2 regions of the Thalassotalea castellviae genome follow, and region 2 is predicted to be linked to the other one. Evidence: predicted binding sites of a transcription regulator. Region 2 holds the regulator's gene; the other holds the start of a gene.
The links. The regulator FliA, encoded in region 2, starts transcription of late flagellar genes. The targets are predictions, from matches to a motif close to CTAAAGNTNNNNNNNNNNNNGCCGATA.
Positions count from the first base shown of each region.

Region 1: the regulator FliA is predicted to act here: its motif matches at 2,192-2,218, upstream of RM573_RS06020 (DUF3530 family protein).

Region 1 is NZ_JAVRIF010000002.1:522,069-525,492, reverse strand. Features, by position in the region: gene djlA (co-chaperone DjlA) at 1-420, shown strand, start outside; gene RM573_RS06025 (lipid-binding SYLF domain-containing protein) at 530-1,078, shown strand; gene RM573_RS06020 (DUF3530 family protein) at 1,170-2,153, opposite strand; gene rluA (bifunctional tRNA pseudouridine(32) synthase/23S rRNA pseudouridine(746) synthase RluA) at 2,287-2,919, opposite strand; gene rapA (RNA polymerase-associated protein RapA) at 3,003-3,424, opposite strand, start outside.
Region 2 is NZ_JAVRIF010000002.1:161,038-164,461, forward strand. Features, by position in the region: gene RM573_RS04425 (protein phosphatase CheZ) at 1-389, opposite strand, end outside; gene cheY (chemotaxis response regulator CheY) at 420-803, opposite strand; gene RM573_RS04435 (RNA polymerase sigma factor FliA) at 867-1,586, opposite strand; gene RM573_RS04440 (MinD/ParA family protein) at 1,605-2,447, opposite strand; gene flhF (flagellar biosynthesis GTPase FlhF) at 2,490-3,424, opposite strand, start outside.

The sequences.
Region 1 (3,424 bases), 360 kb from region 2:
CGACAAGATTTATTGTTACTTTTTCTTGAGATACAAATCCAAGTAGCGTTTGCCGATGGTGATTTAGATATCGCTGAGCGAGAAGCGTTACACCGTATCGCCAAAATTTTAGGCTTTTCAGTTCATCAGTTAGACCAATTATTAGAGATGATCATCGCTGGTGCTAATTTTCATCAACAAAGTGCTAAAGGTCCTGCTACGACACAACAGTTAGATAATGCTTATAAGTTATTAGGGGTGAATAAATCTAGTACAAGTCAAGAAATCAAAAAAGCTTATCGTAAATTGATGGCACAACATCACCCAGATAAATTAGTTGCGAAGGGGTTACCGCCAGAAATGATGGATGTTGCTAAACAAAAAACACAGGATATTCAAGCCGCTTATGAAATGGTTACTGCAATCAAGAAAGGAAGTTAACGATATTCAACTAAACTTATAAATTATTGAGCAGGGCCTCAGGTGTTTTTACTGAGCAGTTGAAGTTGTATTTTGAATATTAGAGTTTATTTCACGTAAGGAAAGTTTAATGAAAAAATATTTAATAGTTATGATCTGCGCATTGATATCGTTGAATGTGCTCGCGGATAAACAAGCTGATCGACAAGAAGTGCTTGATATGAGTAAAGACGTATTAGCCAAACTTTATCAAGAAGAGCCGAGCGTAAAAGAAAAAATAGCGGAGGCAAAAGGCTATGCTGTGTTTTCAAATATTGGTGTTAATTTAGTCTTTTTTTCTGCTGGAGGCGGTAGTGGAGTCGTACATGATAATCAATCAGGTAAGAATACATATATGAATATGGGCTCTGCAGGCATTGGAATAGGCTTTGGAGTAAAAGACTTTAGTGCCGTGTTTATTTTCCATACTCGCGATGCCTTAAATGACTTTATTGAATACGGCTGGGATTTTTCAGGTCAAGCGGATGTTGCTGCAAAATCAGGTAAAAAAGGCGCAGAAGGGAGTAAAGCTGTCACTGTGGTAAACGGCGTGTCAATTTATCAAATGACCGAGAATGGATTAGCGTTACAAGCCACTTTACAAGGGACAAAATATTGGGTTGATTCTGATCTTAATTAATTTTCACTTCGTTCTGAAAACGTCATTTCCAATCAAGACTCATTACCCAAAGCGTTTATTTAAATAAACGCTTTTTTGTACAGGATTAAACTTACCAGCCAATTGATTTTAGCCAGCCGTTAATTGCTTTAATTAGCGGCATTGAAGGGTAATAGCCGGTACGGGTATTGTAAATTTTCATTTGTCTAAAATTAGACTTTAATTCTTGGTTGACGAATTTTTTTCTTAATTTTAGGCTGCTGTCAACTAAGTGGTTATCAGCTTTTAGGTATAAATCCAGTACAGGTAGTTCTAATAAGGATAAGCTTTTAGCTGAGCTAATATTCGTTTGCGTATCATTTAAATGTGCACTTAACATAATTAATGCTGTTGGCTGTTCAGCTAATTCTTCTTGAAAAATATTGAGTAATAATGCAGCGTGGTGTCCCTCGGCGACAATAACTATAATTCCGGGATAACTTTTTGCCTTTGTCATCACGGCGGATACTAGGTTCGCAAGTTGCTGCTGATATTCTGTGAGAATCTTGTTGTTGTCTTCTTCTCTTGCTGTTTGACTGATTGCCTGCGATGGATAATTGTTGGGCTTGTTGGGGGGCAAAATACTGATAGTAGTCCAACCTTGATCCGGTAAATTATTTCTTAAAGCATTTAATGCTTTTGGACTCGCGGCGGTTTGTTGCCAATCAGGTAATAAAATCATCACGCCTTTATTGCTGATCGCATTATTGGTATTTACCAAAGTGATATGGTCATTTGGCCCCACCAACATTGGTTGAATAATTTCAGCAGGTAAGTAATGTTCGAGGTCATTTTTTTTATTGATAAAGGTATCAATAGGAGCGCTGATATCAATATTACTTCTTAGCGCTTTTTTAGTGGCTGATGCTGTTTCATCTTCCGTTTCGCTTGTTGAAGCTTCTTCTTGCTTGTCTTGTGTTGTTTCTTTCGGCTGTGTTGTTTGTTCGGCGGTTTTATTGTCGTTATTTTCTGCTTGCACGGCAGCGGCAAGATTAGTCATCGGCAATAAAAAGCAGACAAAAATTACTGTGATTAACCGTAATGAATGACGAGTCACAACTGTCCTATAAAAATTATTAAACATATTGAAATTTATATCGGCCATTTTGCCATTTTCTCCATTAGATTATCTTTAGTCGATAGAATCAAATGGTTTTTAGGGGTAGTTTTAAAAACTATTTGTAAGAAAATCAATTGAATGGGCAAGTGGCGTTAAAGGTAATGGTTTGCTTTGTCACAGGATGCATTATTGTTAACCACTGTGCGTGAAGTTGTAACCTTGGACTAATAGTAAGCGCCTTATCATGGGCATAAAGTCGATCACCTAAAATCGGATGACCTAAAGACAGCATATGTACTCGTAATTGATGAGAACGACCCGTTACAGGGGTTAACTCAACTAAGGTTGAATTTTCTTGATACGATAAAACCCGATAATGGGTTAGAGATTTTTTACCGTGTTGATGATCAACTTTTTGTTTCGGGCGATTCGGCCAATCACAAATTAACGGTTGATCGACTGAGCCTGTTTGGTTTTCTACTTTACCGTATACTCGAGCGATATATGACTTTTGGGTCTGGCGCTTTTCAAATTGACGACTGATCTCAACATGTGCCGGTTTATTTAATGCCATTAAAATAATACCGGAAGTTGCCATATCTAAACGGTGAACGATTGTGGCGGTTGGTAATATTGTTTGGACACGATTTTGTAAGCAATCTTTATGTTCAGCTAAACGGCCAGGAACCGTAAGTAGGCCGCTTGGTTTATTTAACACCACTATATCGTCATCTTGATAAACTATATCAAGATAAGGCGTCATCGGTGGGCGATAAATAAAATCAGGATTTGCGGCCAATCTCTACTCTCTTATTATATTAATTGAATAAGCTGGGTTGTCAGTTACTAGTTACTGACAACCACCAAACGAATCGCTTCAAACTTTAACTGTGCTTTATGAATATAATTGGTTAATTCACTTTGCTGAACTTTAATAAAGTCTATTTCTTCTTGGCGAACACTTGGATTAATCGCCTTTAACGCGGTAAGTCGAGAATATTCTTGTTCAAGCTTATCTTGCATACTTATTTGGGCTCTGGCCTGTATCGCCGCAACTTGTTGCTCGGCATGCTTTTCTGCTTTCGCAACTAGTGGAGCAACTTGATCTTTTAACGCTTTTACTAACTGTAACGAGACTTGTTTTTTAACTGGACTCAGTTGTTGATCTAAAATAGCTTCACTGACTTTATCAGCTAAGTCATTGCCATTTTTATCGACTAATACGCGAATTGGCGTCACGGGTAAATAGCGATTCAATTGCAATTCAC
Region 2 (3,424 bases):
AAATCATTGTTCATTAATTTATCCCAGAGCGGGTTCACTGCTTTAACTTGCGCTTGAATATTATCAACGACCGGAAAGATTGATTCTACGGCATCCATCGTTTTATTAGCCGCTTCTTCTGTGCGAGTAATAACGTAATTTAGTCGCTCTTTAGCATCTGGAATATCAGCATTAGCAAGATCGTTCAAGCGAGAATCAACTTGAAAATTCATAAGAGAATCATGAAGTTGTCGCGTTAACTTGCCTATTTCAGCAAATAATTCAGTGTTGATAGGATTCTGAATTTCAGCGATTAAGTCGTCCGCTTTATCTTGCTGCCCTGTTTCTATGTATTCAACAAGCATTTTCGCTTGTTCCAAAGAAACATGCACACCATTATCTTTACTCATGCAACATCCTTACCTGACAGAGAGTGCCAATTATCCTAAGCGTTCAAAAATTTTATCAAGCTTAGTTTTTAACGTTGCTGCGGTAAATGGTTTAACAATATAGCCATTAACACCCGCTTGGGCTGCCATAACAATCTGCTCTTTTTTCGCTTCAGCGGTTACCATCAATACAGGTATATGAAGTAACTTTTCATCAGCGCGAATCGCTTTGAGAAGGTCTATACCTTGCATTCCAGGCATGTTCCAATCAGTTACTACAAAATCAAATTCACCTTCTTTAAGCATAGGTAATGCAGTACTACCATCATCAGCTTCTTGAATGTTAGTGAACCCTAAATCACGCAATAAATTTTTAACTATACGTCTCATTGTTGAAAAATCATCAACAACAAGCACTTTCATATTTTTATCCAAGGCACCCTCCAGGGAGATCATTCAAAATTTTTAAATCTAAAAAACTACTGGTATATATTGTACTTAACTTTGCCAAGATTGCATACGAGCTTTTAATCTATGTAATGCTTGACTATGAATTTGACTAACTCTTGATTCACTCACATCGAGAACTTGGCCAATTTCGCGTAAATTCAATTCTTCATCATAGTATAGTGACAGTACTAAAGCTTCTCTCTCGGGTAAAGTAGTAATGCATTCAGAAAGCGCTTTTTTAAAGATAATTTGTTCTATGTCCTCATAGGGGTCATGATTGTTTTTATCTTCAAATGATTGAATGACATCTTCACTCACGCCGAGGTCATCAATTCCTATTATTTTACCCGAACTTACCTCACTAAGAATATGATGGTACTCATTGAGCGAAATATCAAGTTTTTCAGCAACTTCAATATCTGTTACATCACGACCAAGTTGTGCTTCTAATGCTTTTATCGCTTCACTCACCATTCGGCTATTTTTATGAACCGAACGAGGAGTCCAGTCACCGCGGCGTATTTCATCTAACATGGCACCGCGGATCCGTATACCAGCGAAAGTTTCAAAGCTTGCGCCTTTGCTAGAATCGAAATTATTTGCCGCTTCAAGTAAGCCAATCATGCCTGACTGAATAAGGTCATCAACGATGACACTAGAGGGGAGTCTTGCCAATAAGTGATAGGCAATACGTTTGACTAAAACGGTATGCTGTTCAAGCAATGCGCTTTTATCAATGTGAACATTATAAGTATTAGCTTTTACCAAAGTAGTCTACTCTTTTGACTAGTTTTCTAATAACTGCTCAATGAAAAATTCAAGATGGCCAGATGGATGATGGGGAATTGGCCATTTAGTAATTTTACTCGCTAATGCTTTAAAGGCTTTAGCGGCAGGTGAGTCTGGAAACGCCTCAACAATTGCTTGCTGCTTTCTTACTGATTTTCTAATATTTTCATCGAAAGGGATTACGCCAACTAAATCCAAAGCGACATCTAAAAATCGGTCAGATACCTTGGAAAGTTTAGCAAAAAGTTGTTGGCCTTCTTTTGGACTTCTCACCATATTTGCCACAACTTTAAATTTAAAGACATCGTGATCACGACTAAGTAGTTTCATTAATGCGTAACAGTCAGTGATTGACGTTGGTTCATCACACACCACCAATAATACATCTTGTGCGGCACGAGTAAAACTTAGCACCATATCTGATATACCTGCTGCGGTATCAACAACTAACACGTCAAATTGCGTTCGCATATCACTAAAAGCACGAATTAAACCAGCGTGTTCTGACGGGGTTAAATCCACCATAGATTGAGTGCCCGAGGTAGCAGGAATAATATTGATTCCAGCAGGGCCTTTTAAAATAATATCATCAAGCTCACATTCACCTGATAATACATGTGAGAGATTACGTTGAACTCTTAAACCTAGCATTACATCGACATTGGCGAGGCCTAAATCAGCATCTAAGACTAAAACCCTTTTCCCCAATTGCGCCATGGCAATTGACGTATTTAATGAAACATTGGTTTTGCCTACCCCACCTTTACCACCAGAAACTGCTATGACTTTTATTTGATGATTTTCTTGCATTTTTCGTAAGCCACTCGCCTGATCTATCATTAATTTTTTCTCTATTTTGCTCAATATCTGCGTCGATATTGTTTACATACTCACTGCATGACTTGTTGGCATTGGCCGCCATGAATTTTGGCAATTTACTTTTGTTGCTAATCTATCTGCAAGCGTAACTAACTTTTCAGCATTTGCAACTTTAATATCTTCAGGAACTCTTTGTCCATCAGTAAGATAACCTATTGCTAATCCATTTTGAATAGAAGTTGCAATGATTTCGCCAATACTTAGACTTTCATCAAGTTTAGTATAAATAGCACCCGCTAATGGTACTTTTTTAAATCGTTCCACATTTTCTTGCATTACACGCTGTTGCGTATTCGCAGCCAGCACTAAATAATTACGAATTCTAACACGAGAATTTGCCATTAATGCGGTTAAATGTTCAGAAAGACGCATATCTCGTTGCCCCATTCCTGCAGTATCAATTAAAACTAGTTTTTTATCAGCATATTGCTCTAATAGAGTATCTAACGCTTTTGCATCTTTAGCTAGCTTTACTTGGCAACCAATAATACGTCCGTAAGTAGAAAGTTGTTCAAAACCGGCAATTCGATAACTGTCTGTTGAGATCATAGCCACTTTGTCCGCGCCATGAATTTGAGCAAATCTTGCCGCTAATTTAGCGATAGTGGTGGTTTTACCCACCCCGGTAGGTCCCACTAATGAAACCACGCCACCACGATGAATAATATCATTGTTAGTGGTGTTTAATTGTTGAGCTAATAATTCTTTCGCCGTCTCCCAAGCTTGTTCTTCATTATTGTGAACAGGAATTGCGCTTGAGATTTGATCCGCAACTTGATCATTAATGCCAATATTTAATAAACGGTTGACCATCAAGGCTTTGCAAGGATCTTTTTTCGCCATATCTTGCCACATTAACCCTGATACTTGGTGCTCAAGTAATTCTCTGATAGACGCCATTTCTTTACGCATCTTTTCAACTTCTTCCGACGCGCCAA